DNA from 2 places in the Kitasatospora sp. NPDC088779 genome. Region 2 is predicted to be linked to the other one. Evidence: predicted binding sites of a transcription regulator. Region 2 holds the regulator's gene; the other holds the start of a gene.
What was found. Region 2 encodes HrcA, which represses chaperone genes, less so after heat shock. Its sites were predicted from a motif close to TTNGCACTCNGNNNNNCNGAGTGCNAA; they were not measured.
Positions count from the first base shown of each region.

Region 1: groES (co-chaperone GroES) is a predicted target of HrcA. The motif match lies at 5,501-5,527, and genes of this name have one in related genera.

Region 1 is NZ_JBFBHW010000014.1:190,731-200,187, forward strand. Features, by position in the region: gene AB0P03_RS16520 (hypothetical protein) at 1-475, opposite strand, end outside; gene tsaB (tRNA (adenosine(37)-N6)-threonylcarbamoyltransferase complex dimerization subunit type 1 TsaB) at 629-1,303, shown strand; gene rimI (ribosomal protein S18-alanine N-acetyltransferase) at 1,327-1,806, shown strand; gene tsaD (tRNA (adenosine(37)-N6)-threonylcarbamoyltransferase complex transferase subunit TsaD) at 1,799-2,905, shown strand; gene AB0P03_RS16540 (hypothetical protein) at 2,902-3,162, shown strand; gene AB0P03_RS16545 (polysaccharide deacetylase family protein) at 3,243-4,157, shown strand; gene AB0P03_RS16550 (class I SAM-dependent methyltransferase) at 4,183-5,379, opposite strand; gene groES (co-chaperone GroES) at 5,668-5,973, shown strand; gene groL (chaperonin GroEL) at 6,090-7,715, shown strand; gene AB0P03_RS16565 (LysR family transcriptional regulator) at 7,847-8,842, shown strand; gene AB0P03_RS16570 (WhiB family transcriptional regulator) at 8,932-9,258, opposite strand.
Region 2 is NZ_JBFBHW010000013.1:123,954-133,410, reverse strand. Features, by position in the region: gene AB0P03_RS15105 (PhoH family protein) at 1-555, opposite strand, end outside; gene AB0P03_RS15100 (ribonuclease Z) at 834-1,757, opposite strand; gene AB0P03_RS15095 (histidine triad nucleotide-binding protein) at 1,763-2,116, opposite strand; gene AB0P03_RS15090 (PDZ domain-containing protein) at 2,236-5,472, opposite strand; gene AB0P03_RS15085 (16S rRNA (uracil(1498)-N(3))-methyltransferase) at 5,545-6,294, opposite strand; gene dnaJ (molecular chaperone DnaJ) at 6,405-7,544, opposite strand; gene hrcA (heat-inducible transcriptional repressor HrcA) at 7,621-8,655, opposite strand; gene htpX (zinc metalloprotease HtpX) at 8,919-9,457, shown strand, end outside.

The DNA of each region.
Region 1 (9,457 bases), on a different contig from region 2:
TCGGCTCGGCGGTCGGGGTCGCGCCGTCCACGGCGGCGCTGAAGCCGAACACCACGCCGTTCTGCTGCGCGAAGCGCACCACGTGCTCGATCTGCTTGCCGTCCGTCCCGGTGGTCGTCGGGGTGCGGCTGTAGACCGAGTAGCTGCCCGGAGCCGGCTCGACCGAGCCCGGGGTGACCGGGAAGCCGGGTGTGACCTGCGGGTTCTTCTTCGGGTCGACCAGCCAGACGTAGTGGCTGCTGATCGAGTAGACCACCCTGGTGCCGCTGCCCGAGATGGTCGGCAGCGGTGGGGCCGTCGGGGTGGCCGAGGCGCTCGGCGTCGGGGAGGCGGCCGGCCCGCCGGACGTCGTGGTGCTGGCGGTCGGCTTGGCGCCGGCCGCCCGGTCCTGAGCACCGTTGGCCTGGAAGGCCAGCAGGCTCACCACCGCCAGGGCCCCCAGGGTCAGCCCCGTGACCACCACACCAGGACCCATCTTCGCCACGTGCCGCTCCCGCCGCCGTCCCTTTACGTACCGCCCCATCGTGCCAGGTCCGTCCAGCCGGGGCGCGGCGCCCCGGATGTGTGTTCCCGGGCGGCACGCCTGGTCGATCAGCCGGTCGGACCAACGTCGGTCTAACCTTGACCCGTGCTGCTGCTCGCGTTCGACACCGCTACCCCCGCCGTCACCGCCGCCGTCCACGACGGCACGGCCGTCCTCGCCGAGACCCACCAGGTCGACGCCCGGCGCCACGGCGAACTGCTCCTGCCCGCGATCGACCAGGTCCTGCGGGCGGCCGGCGTCGACAAGCACCGGCTCACCGGCATCGCGGTGGGAGTCGGCCCGGGCCCGTACACCGGCCTGCGGGTCGGCCTGGTGACCGCCGCCGCGCTCGGCCACGCCCTCGGGCTGCCGGTGCACGGCGTCTGCACCCTGGACGCGATCGCCCACCAGGCCCGCGCCGAGGGCCTGGCCGGGCAGCCGTTCACGGTGGCCACCGACGCGCGCCGCAAGGAGGTCTACTGGGCCTCCTACGACGCCGACGGCCACCGCACCGAGGGCCCCGGCGTGGACCGCCCCGCCGAGCTGGCCCCGCGCCCGCGGTCGGTCGGCGCCGGCGCGCTGCTCTACCCCGAGACCTTCCCCGGCGCGCACGGCCCCGAGCACGTGTCGGCCGGCGCCCTGGCGGGCTTCGCCGCCGCCGAGCTGGCGGCCGGCCGCGAGCTGCTGCCGAACGTCCCGCTGTACCTGCGCCGCCCGGACGCCCAGGTGCCGGCCGCCTTCAAGAACGTTCTAGGGGGCAAGGCGGTGCTCCCGGCGTGAAACACGGCACCACCCTGCGCCCGATGCGCTGGTGGGACATCGCGCCGGTGATGGAGCTGGAGCTGCGACTCTTCCCCGAGGACGCCTGGTCCACCGGGATGTACTGGTCCGAGCTGGCCGAGACCCACCCCGGCGGCACCCGCCACTACACCGTCGCCACCAACGCGGACGGCGCCGTCGTCGGCTACGCCGGGCTGATGGCGATCGCCGGCGAGGGCGACGTCCAGACCATCGCCGTCGACCAGCGCCACCAGGGCGCCGGCCTCGGCGCGGCGCTGCTCACCGACCTGATCCGGGAGGCCGCCCGCCGCGGCTGCGCCGAACTGCTGCTGGAGGTGCGGGTGGACAACCCGCGCGCCCAGCAGCTGTACGAGCGCTTCGGCTTCCAACCGGTGGGCATCCGGCGCGGCTACTACCAGCCCGCCAACGTCGACGCGCTGGTGATGCGCCTCGACCACCCCAGCACTGACCCGAAGGACCTTAAGGACACCCGCCATGGCTGACGAACCGCTCGTCCTCGGCATCGAGACCTCCTGCGACGAGACCGGCGTCGGCATCGTGCGCGGCACCACGCTGCTGGCCGACGCGGTCGCCTCCAGCGTCAACGACCACGCCCGCTTCGGCGGCGTCGTCCCGGAGATCGCCAGCCGCGCCCACCTGGAGGCGATGGTCCCGACCATCCAGCGCGCCCTGGACACCGCCGGCGTCAAGGCGAGCGACCTGGACGGCATCGCGGTCACCGCAGGCCCCGGCCTGGCCGGGGCGCTGCTGGTCGGTGTCAGCGCCGCCAAGGCGTACGCCTGGGCGCTGGACAAGCCGCTGTACGGGGTCAACCACCTCGCCTCGCACATCTGCGTCGACCAGCTGGAGCACGGCCGGCTGCCGTCGCCGACGATGGCGCTGCTGGTCTCCGGCGGGCACTCCTCGCTGCTGCTCAGCGAGGACATCACCAGCGACGTCCGCCCGCTCGGCGCGACCATCGACGACGCGGCCGGCGAGGCCTTCGACAAGGTCGCCCGGGTGCTCGGCCTGGGCTTCCCGGGCGGCCCGGTGGTCGACCGCACCGCCCGCGAGGGCGACCCCAAGGCGATCGCCTTCCCGCGCGGCCTGAGCGGCCGCAACGACCCCGCGTACGACTTCTCCTTCTCCGGCCTGAAGACCGCCGTCGCCCGCTGGGTGGAGGCCAAGCGCCGGGCCGGCGAGGAGGTGCCGATCGCCGACGTGGCGGCGTCCTTCCAGGAGGCCGTCACCGACGTACTCACCCGCAAGGCCGTCAAGGCGTGCCGGGACAACGGCGTCGACCACCTGATGATCGGCGGCGGGGTGGCCGCCAACTCGCGGCTGCGCGAGATGGCCCAGCAGCGCTGCGACCGGGCCGGCATCCGGCTGCGGGTGCCCCGGCCGGGCCTGTGCACCGACAACGGCGCGATGGTGGCCGCGCTGGGCTCCGAGATGGTGTGGCGCGACCGCACGCCGTCCGCGCTCGACCTGTCCGCCGACTCCTCGCTGCCGGTGACCGAGGCGCACGTGCCAGCCGCGGACGTCCGGCACGGCGACGTCCACGGCCAGGCGTACCAGGCCCTCACCGGTGGCGCCGAGTGACCGTCGCCGCGATGTGGGAGGCCCGCGCCGCCGCCGGCCGCGGGGCCGAACTCGCCTCCTGGGTACGGGAGGTGGCGCTGCCGTCGGTGCGCGGTTCGGCCGGGCTGGTCCGCACCGAGCTGCTCGGCGCGCCCGGCGAACGCGTGCTGCTGATCACCTGGTGGACCGGCGAGCCGGTGCCGGTCGCCGACCCGCCGGCCGACCTGCTCGGCCGCCCGGTACACCGCTGGTCCTTCAGCAGCGAGCACGTCGAATAGGCCCCGTCCGGGAACCGCCGCCCCGACCGCTACCGTGCATAGCTGAGAAGAAGCTGGACGGGAACCGGGAGCGCGCTGCGGTGAACAGGGACGGTCGGAGCAGGACCAGGACGTACGCGGTGGGGGCGCTGGCCCTGCTGGCCCTGGCTACCGGATGCGGCGACAACGGGGGCGCCGCCGCCCCGGCGGCGGCCGGCGGCAGCTCGGCGGCCACGCCCCAGCCCACCGGCGGAGGCGCCGTGCCGACCAGCCCGGCCGGCACGCCCACCACCCCGGCCCCGGCCGGCGGGGACCCGGCGGCCTGGGCGAAGTGGAACCTCAAGCCGCTGGCACCGGCCCCCGCGCCGCCCGCGGACAAGCCCATCAAGCTCGAACGGACCGGCCCCGTACCGGTGTTCAGCGAGGTGAAGACGAGCGACAAGGTCGTCTTCATCACCATCGACGACGGCGCCGAGAAGGACCCGAAGTTCGTCGAGATGCTGACCGAGCTCAAGGTGCCGATCTCGATGTTCCTGACCCGGGACATCGTCAAGAACGACTACGGCTACTTCAAGCCGCTCCAGGCGCTCGGCAACCACATCCAGAACCACACCGTGGACCACCCGGTGATGAGCAAGATCCCGGCGGAGAAGCAGAAGTCCGAGATCTGCGACGCGCAGTCCGCGCTCACCCAGCAGTACGGCACCGCCCCGCTGCTGTTCCGCCCGCCGTTCGGGGACGGTGCCAACACCCCCACGCTGAACAACTCGGTCCAGCAGTGCGGCCCGCGCGCGATGGTGCTCTGGCGCGAGTCGATGCAGATCCACGACATGCAGTACCAGGCGGCGGACAAGAAGCTGAAGTCCGGCGACATCATCCTGGCGCACTTCCGCGGCCCGAAGGAGCTCAAGGGCGCCACGATGACCCAGATGTTCGGCGACCTGCTGGCCCGGATCCAGGAGCAGGGCTTCTCGGTGGCCCGGCTGGAGGACTACATCCAGGCGCCCGCCTCGTAGTCCGGGCGCCCGCCGCGCAGCCGCCTCAGGCGGGTCGGCCGAGCATCATCAGCGGCCCGTTGTCGGTGCGGCTGAGGATCACCGTGACGGCGTTCGGCCCGGAGGGCTTGAGCTGGCGGCGCAGCTCCTCCGGGGTGATCGCCATCCCGCGCTTCTTGATCACCACCGTGCCGACCCCGCGCTCGCGCAGCAGCGCCTTCAGCCGCTTGATGTGGAACGGCAGCACGTCGGTGAGCTCGAAGGCGTGCGCGTACGGGGTGGCCACCAGCTGGTCCGAGGTCAGGTAGGCGATCTTCGGGTCGATCAGCCGACCGCCCACCTGCTCGGCCACCTCGGCCACCAGGTGGGCCCGGATCACCGCGCCGTCCGGCTCGTACAGGTAGCGCCCGACCGGGCCGGCCGGCGGGTCGGGCAGGTCGCCGCCGGTGAGGCTGGCGGCCTGCGGCAGCAGGGTGGCGCGGTGCGGGCGGGCGGCCCCGGTGCCGAACCAGAGCACCGCCTCCTTCACGTCGCCGTGGTCGGAGACCCACTCCGCCTCGGCGTCGGCCGGGACGGCCTCGTGCGGGATGCCCGGGGCCACCTTCAGCGCGCCGATCGGGGTCCGGCGGCCGGCCTCGATCGCCCAGGAGAGCGGCGGGGCGTACGCCTCCGGGTCGAACACCCGGCCGCGCGCCGTCCGCCGCGCCGGGTCGGTGAACACCGCGTCGTAGCCGGTGACGTCCACCTCGGCGACGTCCGCGCAGCGCACCCGGACCAGGTCGGCCAGGCCCAGCGCGGCCGCGTTGGCGGCGGTGGCGGCGCAGGCCGCCGGGTCCTTGTCGACGGCCAGCACCTCGATCCCGGCCCTGGCCAGCGCCAGCACGTCCCCGCCGATGCCGCAGCACAGGTCGGCCAGCCGGCGGACGCCCAGCTCGGCGAAGCGGCGCGCCCGCCACTCGGCCACGCTGCGCCGGGTGGACTGCTCGACGCCGTTGGGCGTGAAGTACATCAGGTCGGCGTCCGCCCCGAACTTCGCCCGCGCCCGCTGCCGCAGCCGGGCCTGCCCGAAGGCCGCCGACACCAGCTCGGCCGGGTGCTCCCGCCGCAGCCTGGTGGCCAGCGCCAGCTCCTCCTCGGGCGTGAACTCGCGCAGTTCGGCGAGCAGGGCCTGGCCCTCGGGGGCCAGTAGGGGTTGGAGGTTCTCGGTGTCCACGGGGCCATTCTGGCGGGTTGGCGGCCCCACCGGCTCCGACGGCCGACGCGGTGGGCGGGGTCGCGGCTCGCGGCGGGAGTCCGCCCGGGGGCGGGGTGGTCGCACAGGAGTACGGCTCCGCGCCCGCGGTTCGGGATGCCCGGGCGCGCCGTTGGCACTCTGGTTGACTGAGTGCTAACACCGGCCTATGGTCGTCCTTGGCACTCCCCACTGGGGGAGTGCTAACGCGAAGACGTGTGCCTGACCCCCGCGACGGCAGGCCCACAGGTTCGCTCCTACCCGTTAGAAACCCCGTAATCTCCGAAGGGGAGCTCGGACGTGACCACCAGCAGCAAGGTTGCCATCAAGCCGCTTGAGGACCGCATCGTGGTCCAGCCGCTCGACGCCGAGACCACCACGGCCTCCGGCCTGGTTATCCCGGACACCGCCAAGGAGAAGCCCCAGGAGGGCGTCGTCCTGGCCGTCGGCCCGGGCCGCTTCGAGGACGGCCAGCGTCTGCCGCTCGACGTCGCCGTCGGTGACATCGTCCTGTACTCGAAGTACGGCGGCACCGAGGTGAAGTACCAGGGCGAGGAGTACCTGGTTCTTTCCGCCCGCGACGTTCTCGCCATCATCGAGAAGTAAGTCGTTCCGACCCGCCCCGGATCCGTGTCCCAAGTGACAGGGGCCCGGGGCGTGGTTGTTGGTTCACGTAGTCCGGCGGCCGGTGGGCCGGCCGAAGCCCCGAGGGAATAGGGAACATGGCGAAGATCCTGCAGTTCAACGAGGACGCCCGCCGCTCGCTGGAGCGCGGTGTCAACAAGCTGGCCGACACCGTCAAGGTGACCATCGGCCCCAAGGGCCGCAACGTCGTCATCGACAAGAAGTTCGGCGCCCCGACCATCACCAACGACGGTGTCACCATCGCCCGTGAGGTCGAGCTGGACGACCCGTACGAGAACCTTGGCGCGCAGCTCGTCAAGGAGGTCGCCACCAAGACCAACGACGTCGCGGGTGACGGCACCACCACCGCCACCGTGCTGGCCCAGGCCCTGGTCAACGAGGGTCTGCGCAACGTCGCCGCCGGTGCCGGCCCGGCCGCCCTGAAGAAGGGCATCGACAAGGCCGTCGCCGCCGTCTCCGAGCACCTGCTCTCGGTGGCCCGCGAGATCGAGGGCAAGGACGACGTCGCCGCCGTCGCGTCCCTCTCCGCCCAGGACACCCAGGTCGGCGAGCTGATCGCCGAGGCGATCGACAAGGTCGGCAAGGACGGTGTCATCACCGTCGAGGAGTCGAACACCTTCGGCGTGGAGCTGGACTTCACCGAGGGCATGCAGTTCGACAAGGGCTACCTGTCGCCGTACTTCGTCACCGACGCGGAGCGGCAGGAGGCGGTCCTGGAGGACCCGTACATCCTGATCAACCAGGGCAAGATCTCCTCCATCCAGGAGCTGCTGCCGCTGCTGGAGAAGATCCTCCAGGGCGGTGCCTCCCGGCCGCTGCTGATCATCGCCGAGGACGTCGACGGCGAGGCGCTGTCCACCCTCGTGGTGAACAAGATCCGCGGCACCTTCAACGCGGTCGCCGTCAAGGCCCCGGGCTTCGGCGACCGCCGCAAGGCGATCCTCGGCGACCTGGCCACCCTGACCGGCGGCACGGTCATCTCCGAGGAGGTCGGCCTCAAGCTCGACCAGGTCGGCGTGGACGTGCTGGGCACCGCCCGCCGCGTGACCATCACCAAGGACGAGACCACCGTCGTCGACGGCGCCGGTGACACCGAGGCCGTGGCCGGCCGCGTCGCCCAGATCAAGGGTGAGATCGCCGCCACCGACTCCGACTGGGACCGCGAGAAGCTGCAGGAGCGCCTGGCCAAGCTGGCCGGCGGCGTCTGCGTCATCAAGGTCGGCGCCGCCACCGAGGTGGAGCTGAAGGAGCGCAAGCACCGCCTGGAGGACGCCATCTCGGCGACCCGTGCCGCGGTCGAGGAGGGCATCGTCGCCGGTGGCGGCGCCTCCCTGGTGCACGCCGCCAAGGTGCTGGACGGCGGCCTGGGCCTGTCGGGTGACGAGGCGACCGGTGTCGCGGTGGTCCGCAAGGCGCTGCACGAGCCGCTGCGCTGGATCGCCCAGAACGCCGGCCTGGAGGGCTACGTCATCACCTCCAAGGTCGCCGAGCTGGAGATCGGCCAGGGCTACAACGCGGCCACCGGCGAGTACGGCGACCTGGTGAAGGCCGGCGTCATCGACCCGGTCAAGGTCACCCGCTCCGCCCTGGAGAACGCGGCCTCGATCGCCTCCCTGCTGCTCACCACCGAGACCCTCGTGGTGGAGAAGAAGGAAGAGGAGGCCGAGGCGGGCCACGGCCACGGTCACGGCCACTCGCACTGACGCCTGACGGTCGACCGGAGGCCCGGTCCGCGCCCCTCGGGGTGCGGCCGGGCCTCCGGCGTGTTTGGCGTTTGAGGCTTCAATCATCAGCAGAATTTTGCCATTGGCAAAGATTGCCTTATAACTGAGGCATGATCGAGGCCCGTCACCTGCGCGTTCTGCGTGCCGTCGCCCGCACCGGCTCCTTCTCCGCCGCCGCCCGCGAGCTGGGCTGTACGCAGCCCGCCATCAGCCAGCAGATGAAGGCCCTGGAGAAGTCGGTGGACACCCCGCTGGTGGTCCGCTCCGGCCGGGGCATGCAGCTCAGCGAGGCGGGGCGGGTGTTGCTCAAGCACGCCACCGGGATCCTGGCCGGGCTCTCCGCGGCCGAGGAGGAGATCGCCGCGATCGCCGGGCTGCGGGCCGGGCGGGTGCGGCTGGTCTCCTTCCCGACCGCGAGCTCCACCCTGGTGCCGCCCGCGGTCGCCCGGCTGCGGGACAGCCATCCGGGGGTGCGCGTGTCGCTGGTCGAGGCGGAGCCGCCGGAGTCGCTGGCGATGCTGCGCGGCGGCGAGTGCGAGATCGCGCTGGCCTTCCGCTACCCGCAGTCCGACGGCGGCGCCGCGCTGCCGGCGCCCGCGCACGGGACGCCGCGCGAGGCGCGGGCCGAGGCCAACCTGGAGGCGCAGCAGCTGAGCGCCGGCTCCGACTGGTCCGATCTGGTGGTCACCCCGCTGCTGGACGACCCGCTGGTGGGCCTGCTGCCCGCCGCGCACCGGCTGGCGGGGCGCGGCAGGCCGGTGGAGCTGGCCGAGCTGGCGGGGGAGCAGTGGATCGCGGGCTGCCCGCAGTGCCGGGGGCACCTGGTGGAGCTGTGCGCGGGGGCGGGCTTCGAGCCCCGGATCGACTTCGCGACCGACGACTATCCGGCAGTGGTCGGCCTGGTGGCGGCCGGGCTGGGGGTGGCGGTGCTGCCCCGGCTGGCGCTGGAGTCGGTGCGCCCGGACGGGGTGTCGACGGTGCCGGTGCGGACGGCCGCGGGGGCGCCGGCGGTGCGGCAGGTGGTCGCGCTGACCCTGCCGGATCTGGCCGAGGTGCCGGCCGTGGCGCTGATGCTGGAGCGGCTGGCGGGGTCGGCCGGGCGCTGACCTCTGGGGCCTGAGCGTTCTGGACTGGGCTTGAACAGCCCGGGACGCCGAGAGGAAACGTTTCTTCACGGCGCGCCGTGGAGGCGGGGCTAGCGCCGGGCGATCGCCGGCGGGGTCAGCGGGACCTCCACCAGCCGGTGCCGCGAACGCCCCAGCATCTCCTCGCGCTCGTCCTCGGTCATCCCACCCCAGACGCCGTACGGCTCGCGGACCGCCAGCGCGTGCGCCGCGCACTCGGTGATCACCGGGCAGCGCATGCAGACCTCCTTGGCACTGGCCTCGCGCGAACTCCGCGCGGCCCCGCGTTCGCCCTCGGGGTGGAAGAAGAGCGAACTGTCCACGCCACGGCAGGCTGCGGAGAGCTGCCAGTCCCAGAGGTCCGCGTTGGGACCTGGGAGGCGGGAGAAATCTGCCATGGCTCATTCCCTTCAGAGGCTCGTCGGCCGTGGGCCGGCGCTCAGCGGGCTGCTGCTGGGCGGCACGGCGGGCGTCGATGCACTGGTGTGGACACCTGGAAATATGACTTACGGCAACTCCATGGACAAGTCACCCACAGAGTGGCACAACAGTCAATGACCATACGAAAGCTATAAAAACGGGCAAAGTGGGCAAGGG
Region 2 (9,457 bases):
CAGCGCGTCGTACAGCGGGCGCAGGTACGGGTCGATCTTCTCGTAGAGGGTGCCGGGCAGGAAGCCCAGCCGCTCCCCCGCCTCGACGGCCGGGCGGGTCAGGATGATCCGGTTGACCTCCTTGGCCTGGAGGGCCTGGACGGCCTTGGCCATCGCGAGGTAGGTCTTGCCGGTGCCGGCCGGGCCGAGGCCGAAGACGATCGTGTGCTTGTCGATCGCATCGACGTAGCGCTGCTGGTTGAGGGTCTTGGGGCGGATCGTGCGGCCCCGGTTGGACAGGATGTTCGCGGTGAACACCTTGGACGGCGCCGGGCTGTCCGGGTCCTCCGCGGCACCGCGGAGCATGGCGATGGAGCGCTCCACGGAATCCTCCGTCAAGGGCTGGCCGGTGCGCAGCACCAGCATCATCTCGGTGAAGAGCCGCTGCACGAGGGCGACCTCGGCGCGCGCTCCGGTGGCGGTCACCTCGTTGCCGCGGACGTGGATGTCGGCGGCGGGGAAGCCCTGCTCGATCACGCGCAGCAGCGAGTCCGCCGTGCCGAGCAGGGTGACCATCGGGTGCTTCTCGGGGATGACGATCCGGGCGCTGACGCGACCGTCGTCGGCCGGTTCGGGGCGCGACTGTCCGTTCGTACGGGTCTGCGATGTGTCACTCATAGGTCGGCGCTGGGCCTGCCTCATCCCATCCGTGGTGTCGTGTGCCGATCGGTCTCTCCGGGGCACCAGGGTACGCCGCGCACGTGGTCGCCGCGGCGGGCGGCGGGGCCGCACCCGACGATGCTGCGGCAGATCGGGGGGCGGCGCGAGCGCTTTTCACGGGGTGCGGGCCGGGTTCACGGCTGGCGCCGGACGGGGACGGGCACCCGGGTGAGGTCGGCGGCGATCACCAGCTCGCCGTCGAAGTGTTTGCGGGCGTCGGCCAGGTGCTGGCCGAGGTCCGGGTAGCGCTGGGAGAAGTGGGTCAGCACCAGGGTGCGCACACCGGCCTCGGCGGCGGCCTTGGCGGCCTGCCCGGCGGTGAGGTGGCCGTGTTCCTCGGCGAGCCGGGCGTCGGCGTCGGCGAAGGTCGACTCGGCGACCAACAGGTCGGCGCCCTCGGCGAGTTCGTACACGCCGTCGCAGAGCCGGGTGTCCATCACGAAGGCGAAGCGCTGGCCCGGCCGGGGCTCGCTGACCTCCTCCAGGGTGACCCGCCGGCCGTCCGCCTCGATCGCCCCCTCGTGCTGGAGGCGGCCGACCGCGGGGCCGAAGACGCCCAGCGCGGCGAGGCGTTCGGGCACCAGGCGGCGGCCGTCCGGCTCGGACAGCCGGTAGCCGAAGGACTCCACGGGGTGCGACAGCCGCACGGCGTCCAGCGCGAAGCGGGCACCGGGCGTGGGCAGCGGGCCCGGCTCGTCGATCGGCCGGGGCCGCAGGACGGCCGTCTCGTGGTAGGCGGTGGCGTGCCGCAGCCGCTCGAAGTAGACCTCGCCGGAGGCCGGGAAGTAGACGTCCACCGGGTGGGGGACGCGGTCCAGGTTGATCCGCTGGATCACCCCGGCGAGGCCCAGGCAGTGGTCGCCGTGGAAGTGCGTCACGGCGATCCGGGTGATCTGGGTGGCCGAGACGCCGGCCAGCAGCATCTGCCGCTGGGTGCCCTCGCCGGGGTCGAACAGCAGGCCCTCGCCGTCCCAGCGGAGCAGGTAGCCGTTGTGGTTGCGGTGCCGGGTGGGCACCTGGCTGGCGGTGCCGAGGACGACGAGTTCGCGCTGTGACACGTAGGTCAGACCATGTTCTCGGTCATCGGCTTGCCGCCGAGCACGTGGACGTGGGCGTGGAAGATCGTCTGGCCGGCGCCGGCGCCGGTGTTGAAGATCAGCCGGTAGTCCTCGATGCCCTCGTCCCTGGCCACCGCGCCCGCCTCGGCGAGGAGTTCACCGGCGATCTCCGGCTCGGCGGCGGCCAGCGCGGCGGCGTTCGGGTAGTGGACGTGCGGGATGACCAGGACGTGCAGCGGCGCCTTGGGGGCGATGTCGCGGAAGGCGAGGACGCGCTCGGTCTTGCGCACCACGGTCGCCGGGATCTCGCCCGCAACGATCTTGCAGAACAGGCAGTCGGGTTGCGGCTCGCCGGCCATCGGCTTCTCCTCGGTTCGTGTCTGGTCTGGGGCCGTACGGGCGCAGCCTAGCGGGAAGTCGGCCGGGCCGACCTCCCGTTCGGCTGCTCTCCCGCCCGCCGGGGCGGCGGGGGCGCGCCCTACGCCCAGGGCATCGGCGGGGCCGTGCGGGGCGGGGCCGCGGCGAGCGCGGCGAGGGCGATCCGGACGCCCTCGGCCAGCTGCGGGTCCTCGCCGGCGGCCCACTGGTGCGGGGCCATCGGCACCTCGACGTCCGGGTCGACGCCGTGGTTCTCCACGCCCCAGCCGTAGTTCTCCAGCCAGTACGCGTACTTGGGCTGGGTGACCAGGGTGCCGTCGACCAGGTGGTAGCGGCTGTCGATGCCGATCACCCCGCCCCAGGTGCGGGTGCCGACCACCGGGCCGATGCCGAGCGTCTGGATGACGGCGTTGACGACGTCGCCGTCCGAGCCGGAGAACTCGTTGGCGAGCGCGACGACCGGCCCGCGCGGGGCGTCGAGGGGGTAGGGCACCGGGTGGTCGGTGTCCCGGATGGCGTTCCAGCCGACGATCCGGCGGGCGAGCTTCTCGATCACCAGCTGCGAGGTGTGGCCGCCGCGGTTCTCCCGGACGTCGACGATCACGCCGTCCCTGGCCAGTTCCACGGCCAGGTCGCGGTGGATCTGGGCCCAGCCGGCCGACTGCATGTCGGGGATGTGCAGGTAGCCGAGCCGGCCGCCGGACAGCTCGCGCACCGCGGCCCGCCGCCCGGCCACCCAGTCGTGGTAGCGCAGCGGCTCCTCGTCGGCGATCGGGACGACCACCGGGTGGCGCCGGTCGGTGCCGTCCTTGCCGGCCACGGTCAGCTCGACCGGCTGCCCGGCGGTGCCGGCCAGCAGCGGGGCCGGGCCGGTGACCGGGTCCACCGGGCGGCCGTTGACGGCGAGGACCGCGTCGCCCGGGCGGATCGCGGCGCCGGGCGCGGCCAGCGGCGAGCGGGCCCGGGGGTCGGAGGACTCGCCGGGCAGGATGCGGGCGATCCGCCACCGGTCGCCGTCCTTGGCGAGGTCCGCGCCGAGCAGGCCCTGGCGCCGGGCCGGCTCGGTGTACCGGCCGTACGGGATGACGTAGGCGTGCGAGGTGCCGAGCTCGCCGTGCACCTCCCAGAGCAGGTCGACCAGGTCGTCGTGCGAGCCGAGGCGTTCCACGAGCGGCCGGTAGCGGTCCAGCACGCCGGCCCAGTCGACGCCGCCGAGGTCGGGGCGCCAGAAGTTGTCGCGCATCAGGCGGCCGTTCTCGGCGTACATCTGCCGCCACTCGGCGGCCGGGTCGACGGTGACCCGCAGCCGGGCCAGGTCGACGCCCACCTCGTCGTCCTCACCACCCGCCTTGTGCTCGGCCGGGACGATCCGCAGCTCGCCCCCGTCCAGCACGGCCACCCGGGTGCCGTCCCCGCTGACCGCGAAGCCGTCCACGCCGTGCACCAGTTGCTCGACGCGGCGCTTCTTCAGGTCGAAGCGCTCCAGCACCGGCCGGGGCCGCTCGTCCTCGGGCGAGGCCGCCTCGTCGCCGAGTTCGCCGAGCAGCGGGGCGCGGGTCCACAGCACGCCGTCCTTGGCCGCCCTGAGCGCGTCGAACCGGCCGCCCTCGACCGGGAACGGGACGATCCGGTCCGCAATGCCGTCCAGGTCGACCCTGGTCACCGGCGCGGCGTCGCCGGCGGCCTCCTCGCCGTCCGCCCTCCTGCCGCGCAGCTCGTCCTCCTCCCCGCCGAGCGGGCGCCCGGCCCGCTGCGGCCCGAACGGGGACGGCGTGTCGGCGGCCAGCGTGATCAGGTACGGGCGGCAGCCGTTGGGGAACGACAGGTCGAAGACGTGCGAGTCGTAGACCGGGTCGAGGTTGCGCACCGACAGGAACGCCAGGTAGCGGCCGTCCGCGGTGAAGGCCGGCGAGGTGTCGATGAAGCGCTCCTGGGTGACCTCGCCGACCGTCCGGGCCACCAGGTCGGCCAGCACGATCTGGCGCAGCGAGTACGGGCCCAGCCGGTGCACCGGCCGCGACCAGGCCAGCCAGGCCGAGTCCGGGCTGAAGGCCAGCCCACTGACCTCGCCGTCGGCGCTGCGGTCCAGCTCGTGCACGGTGCCGTCGGCGAGCGCGACCAGCAGGACCCGGCCGTCGTGCACGCCGAGCGCGGCCTGCTTGCCGTCCGGGGACACCGCCAGGGAGTTGACCCGGCCGATCCGCCCGGCGGCCAGCCGGCGGCGCTCGGCGCCCTGCGCGTCGGGGGCGAACTCCAGGGCGTCCTCGCCCTCGGCGTCGGACACCCACAGCACGCCCTGGGCGCCGTCCTCGCCCGGCACCACCCGGGCCAGCCGCCCGCGCACCCCCGGGGTCTCGTCCAGCACCCGGGCCGGGCCCTCGCGGTGGGTCAGCCAGTGCACGTCGCCGCGCACCACCACGGCGCCGGCCCGGCCGGTGCGGTCGGGGGCGGCGGACTCCAGCCAGTGCGCGGCGTGCACCGGGCGGGGGCGACGGCCGCTGCGCGGGCCGGCCAGCCGGATGTCGAGGCGGCGGGGCGCGGCTCCCGCCAGGTCGTCCAGCAGCCAGACGTCGCCGGCCCGGTGGAACACCGTCCGGGTGCCGTCGGTGCCGGCGTTGCGGGCGTAGAAGCCGTCCGGGTCGGTGGTGTGGCGGCGCAGGTCGGAGCCGTCCGGGAGGCTGGAGTAGAGCTCGCCGACGCCCTCGTGGTCGGAGAGGAAGGCGATCCGGTCCCCCACCCACAGCGGCGAGTCGAGCTGGCCGTCCAACTCCTCGTGGACGCGGACGAATGCGTCCCGCCCGATCCACAACTTGCCCGCCCGGCCGCCCCGGTAGCGCTTCCACCAGGCCGGCTCGCGGTTGTTGACGGTGCCCAGCAGCACGCGGTCGCCGCCCGGCTCGAAGGCGAGCCCGCCGACCGGCCCGTACGGCAGCCGCACCGACTCGCCGCCGTCCAGCGGCACGGCGTGCGCCCAGCTGCGGCGCAGGGTCGCCTCGCCGGCGGTGGTGAGGGCGATCGGGCGCCCGTCGGCCGTCCAGCCCCGCACCTCGGTCTGCTCGCTGCCCCAGTGGGTGAGCCGCCGGGACGGCCCGCCGTCCACCGGCACCACGTGCACCTCGGGCGCGCCGTCCCGGGTGGAGGTGAAGGCGATGTGCCGCCCGTCGGGGGCGAACCGGGGGTGCCGGACGGGCACGTGATCGGCCGTCAGCCGCCAGGCCCGGCCACCGTCCAGCGGGGCCAGCCAGACGTCGTCCTCGGCGACGAAGGTGACCAGGTCACCGTGCAGATGGGGGTGGCGCAGGTAGGCGCCCGCGGAGGTGCTCAGGGGTTCCGTCACGCGGTCAGCGTAGGCACGTGCGCGCACGGCGCGGGCCGGTTCGGGCAGACTCCGACCGCACGGGCGGGCCGGCTACGACCAGCGGCCGGTGCGCCCCAGCAGCAGGGCGCCGGCGGCCACCCCGGCGGTGGAGGTGCGCAGCACCGAGGGGCCCAGCCGGTACGGCCCGGCACCCGCCTCGGCGAACGCGGCCAGCTCCTCCGGGGAGACCCCGCCCTCCGGGCCGACCACCAGCACCACGTCCCCGGCCGCGGGCAGCGCGGCCAGCGCCAGCGGCTCGGCGCCCTCCTCGTGCAGCACGGCGGCGAACGCGGCCCCGGCCAGCAGCGGCGCCAGCTGCCGGGTGGTCGCCGGCTCGCGCACCTCGGGGAAGCGCAGCCGGCGGGACTGCTTGCCGGCCTCCCGGGCGGTGGCCCGCCACTTGGCGAGTGCCTTGGCGCCCCGGTCGCCCTTCCACTGCGTGATGCAGCGCGAGGCGGCCCACGGGACGATCACGTCCACGCCGACCTCGGTCATGGTCTCCACCGCGAGCTCGCCGCGGTCGCCCTTGGGCAGCGCCTGGACGACGACGATCCGCGGCGCCGGCTCGGGCTCCCGGCGGACGGCGGCCACCGTGACGTCGATCGCGTCCTTGCCGAGCACCGCGGCGACCGTCCCGTCCACCCCGAGGCCCAGCCCGTCGGCGAGGGTCACCGCCTCGCCCGCCGCCAGCCGCCTCACCGCGGCCGCGTGCCGCCCCTCCGGCCCGTCGAGGCGCACCACGGAGCCGGGCGCGGCGGCGGCGATCCGCTCGGTCTCGACGACGAAGACGGGGGCGGTCATGCGGGGAACCTCCGGGGGTGGGGCGGATCGGGAACGCGAAAGGGGCGCCGGGCAGAACCCGGCACCCCCGCGCGGACGGCCAGGGCCCAGTAGCGGCCCCGGCCTAGGGCCTAGCGGCCGTTGAACGCGTCCTTGAGGCGCGAGAACAGGCCCTGCTGGCCCGGCGCGAACTGGCCGGACGGCCGCTCCTCGCCGCGCAGCACCGCGAGCCGGCGCAGCAGCTCCTCCTGCTCGGGGTCGAGCTTGGTGGGCGTCTGCACCTCGACATGCACTATCAGGTCGCCCCGGCCGCCGCCGCGCAGGTGCGTGATGCCGCGGCCGTGCAGCGGGATCGACTGGCCGGACTGGGTGCCGGGCCGGATGTCGACCTCCTCCAGCCCGTCCAGGGTCTGCAGCGGCACCTGGGTGCCGAGGGACGCGGCCGTCATCGGGATGGTGACGGTGCAGTGCAGGTCGTCCCCGCGCCGCTGGAAGACGGTGTGGGTGGTCTCGGCGATCTCGACGTACAGGTCGCCGGCCGGGCCGCCGCCGGGGCCGACCTCGCCCTCGCCGGCCAGCTGGATCCGGGTGCCGTTGTCGACACCGGCCGGGATCTTGACGGTCAGGGTGCGCCGGGCGCGGACCCTGCCGTCGCCGGCGCACTCCGGGCACGGGGTCGGCACGACGGTGCCGAAGCCCTGGCACTGCGGGCAGGGACGGGAGGTCATGACCTGGCCCAGGAACGACCGGGTGACCTGGGAGACCTCGCCCCTGCCGCGACACATGTCGCAGGTCTGCGCGGAGGTGCCGGGGGCCGCGCCCTCGCCGCTGCACGTGGTGCAGGTGACGGCGGTGTCGACCTGGAGTTCCTTGGTGGTGCCGAAGGCGGCCTCCTCCAGGGTGATCTCCAGCCGGATCATGGCGTCCTGGCCGCGGCGGGTGCGCGAGCGCGGGCCGCGCTGGCCGGCCGCGGCGCCGAAGAAGGCGTCCATGATGTCGGAGAAGCCGAAGCCGGCCGCCCCCGCGCCGAAGCCGCCCGCGCCCCCGCCGCCCGGCGAGAGCGGGTCACCTCCGAGGTCGTAGACCTGGCGCTTCTGCGGGTCGGAGAGCACCTCGTAAGCGGCGTTGATCTCCTTGAACCGCTCCTGCGTCTTCGGGTCCGGGTTGACGTCCGGGTGCAGTTCGCGTGCCAGGCGCCGGAAGGCCTTCTTGATCTCGTCCTGCCCCGCATCCCGTCGGACGCCGAGTACCGCGTAGTAGTCCGTGGCCACCAAATGCTCCGCTTGTTCCGCCTGTAGTAGTGCTGCGACTGGACACCGCCGTCAGAGGTTCCGACGGCGGCCTGTGCTACGACTCGGCCAGGATCTGGCCCACGTACCGCGCCACCGCACGCACCGCCCCCATTGTGCCCGGATAGTCCATCCGGGTCGGACCGATCACACCCAGTTTGGCCACGCTCTCGTCGCCCGAACCGTAACCGACCGACACCACCGAGGTGGAATTCAGCCCCTCGTAGGCGATCTCCCGCCCGATCCGGACCGTCATCGCGGCGTCCGCCGTCTCACCCAGGAGGCGGAGCAGGACGACCTGCTCCTCCAGGGCTTCCAGCACCGGCTGGATGGTCAGGGGGAAGTCGTGCCCGAAGCGGGTCAGGTTGGCCGTGCCGGCCAGCATGATCCGCTCCTCGTTCTGCTCGGCGAGCGCTTCGAACAGCGTCGCCAGGACCGTGCTGACGGTCGGGCGGTCCGGCGGCTCGAAACCCGCCGGGAGCTCCTCCAGGAACCCCGGCACGTCCGGCAGCCGCTGGCCGACGGCCCGCGCGTTGATCCGGGCCCGCAGGTCCGCCAGGACCGTCTCGCCGACCGGGCCCGGGCAGTCGACCATCCGCTGCTCGACCCGGCCGGTGTTGGTGATCAGGACCAGCATCACCTTGGTCGGGGCCAGCGCCACCAGCTCGATGTGCCGGACGGTGGACCGCGACAGCGAGGGGTACTGCACCACCGCGACCTGCCGGGTGAGCTGGGCGAGCAGCCGCACCGTCCGCATGACCACGTCGTCCAGGTCGACGGCGCCGTCCAGGAAGTGCCGGATCGCCCGGCGCTCGGGGGCGCTCATCGGCTTGACCTCGGCGAGCTTGTCGACGAACAGGCGGTACCCCTTGTCGGTGGGGATGCGCCCGGCGCTGGTGTGCGGCTGGTGGATGTAGCCCTCCTCCTCCAGCGCCGCCATGTCGTTGCGGACGGTCGCCGGGGAGACTCCGAGGTTGTGCCGCTCCACCAGGGCCTTGGAGCCGACCGGCTCCTCGGTGCCCACGTAGTCCTGGACGATCGCGCGGAGCACGGCGAGCTTGCGGTCGTCCAGCTGGCGAACCTCACCGGCCATGGGGCACACACCTCCGTCTTCGCACGTTGTCCGTTCGTGTCACGCATGCTGCTGCCCGCTCCGGGAGGATCCCGGCTCCGGCACCCGCTTTGGCACTCTGAACCTGCGAGTGCCAAAACCGTACCTGCCAGTGTAAGGCCCGGGCCCAACGGCAGGAACGGCCCGGCCGGAGTGATCCTGCCCGCAGTTCCCGGCGCGGGGGTGGTGCCGCGGGGCCGTCCGGGTGGCAGCATCGAAGACGACGGCGAATGGAGGAGCAAGCAATGTCGAGCTCGGGCCAGCACACCCGTTTCGCGCCCGACCGCGGTCTGACCGGCCGCATGGTCGTGACGATGTTCGTGATCGGGCTGCTGTACGTCGGTTTCACCGGTCTGCTGATCGTGCTGCTGCGCGGCGCCTGGCCACTGATCGTCCTGATCTCCGGCGGGCTGTTCGTGGCCCAGTTCTGGTTCAGCGACAAGATCACCGAACGGGCGATGGGCGCCCACCAGGTGACCCCTGAGCAGTACCCGCAACTGCACGGCACCATCGACCGGCTCTGCGCGCTGGCCGACATGCCCAAACCCCGGGTGGCGGTCGCCGACAACGACATGCCGAACGCCTTCGCCACCGGCCGCAACCCGCAGAACGCCGTGGTGTGCGTCACCACCGGCCTGCTGCGACGGCTGGAGCCCGAGGAACTGGAGGGCGTCCTCGCCCACGAGCTGTCCCACGTCGCCCACCGGGACGTCGCGGTGATGACCATCGCCGGCTTCCTCGGCGTCCTCGCCGGGGCCATGACCCGGATCGCCATGTACGGCGG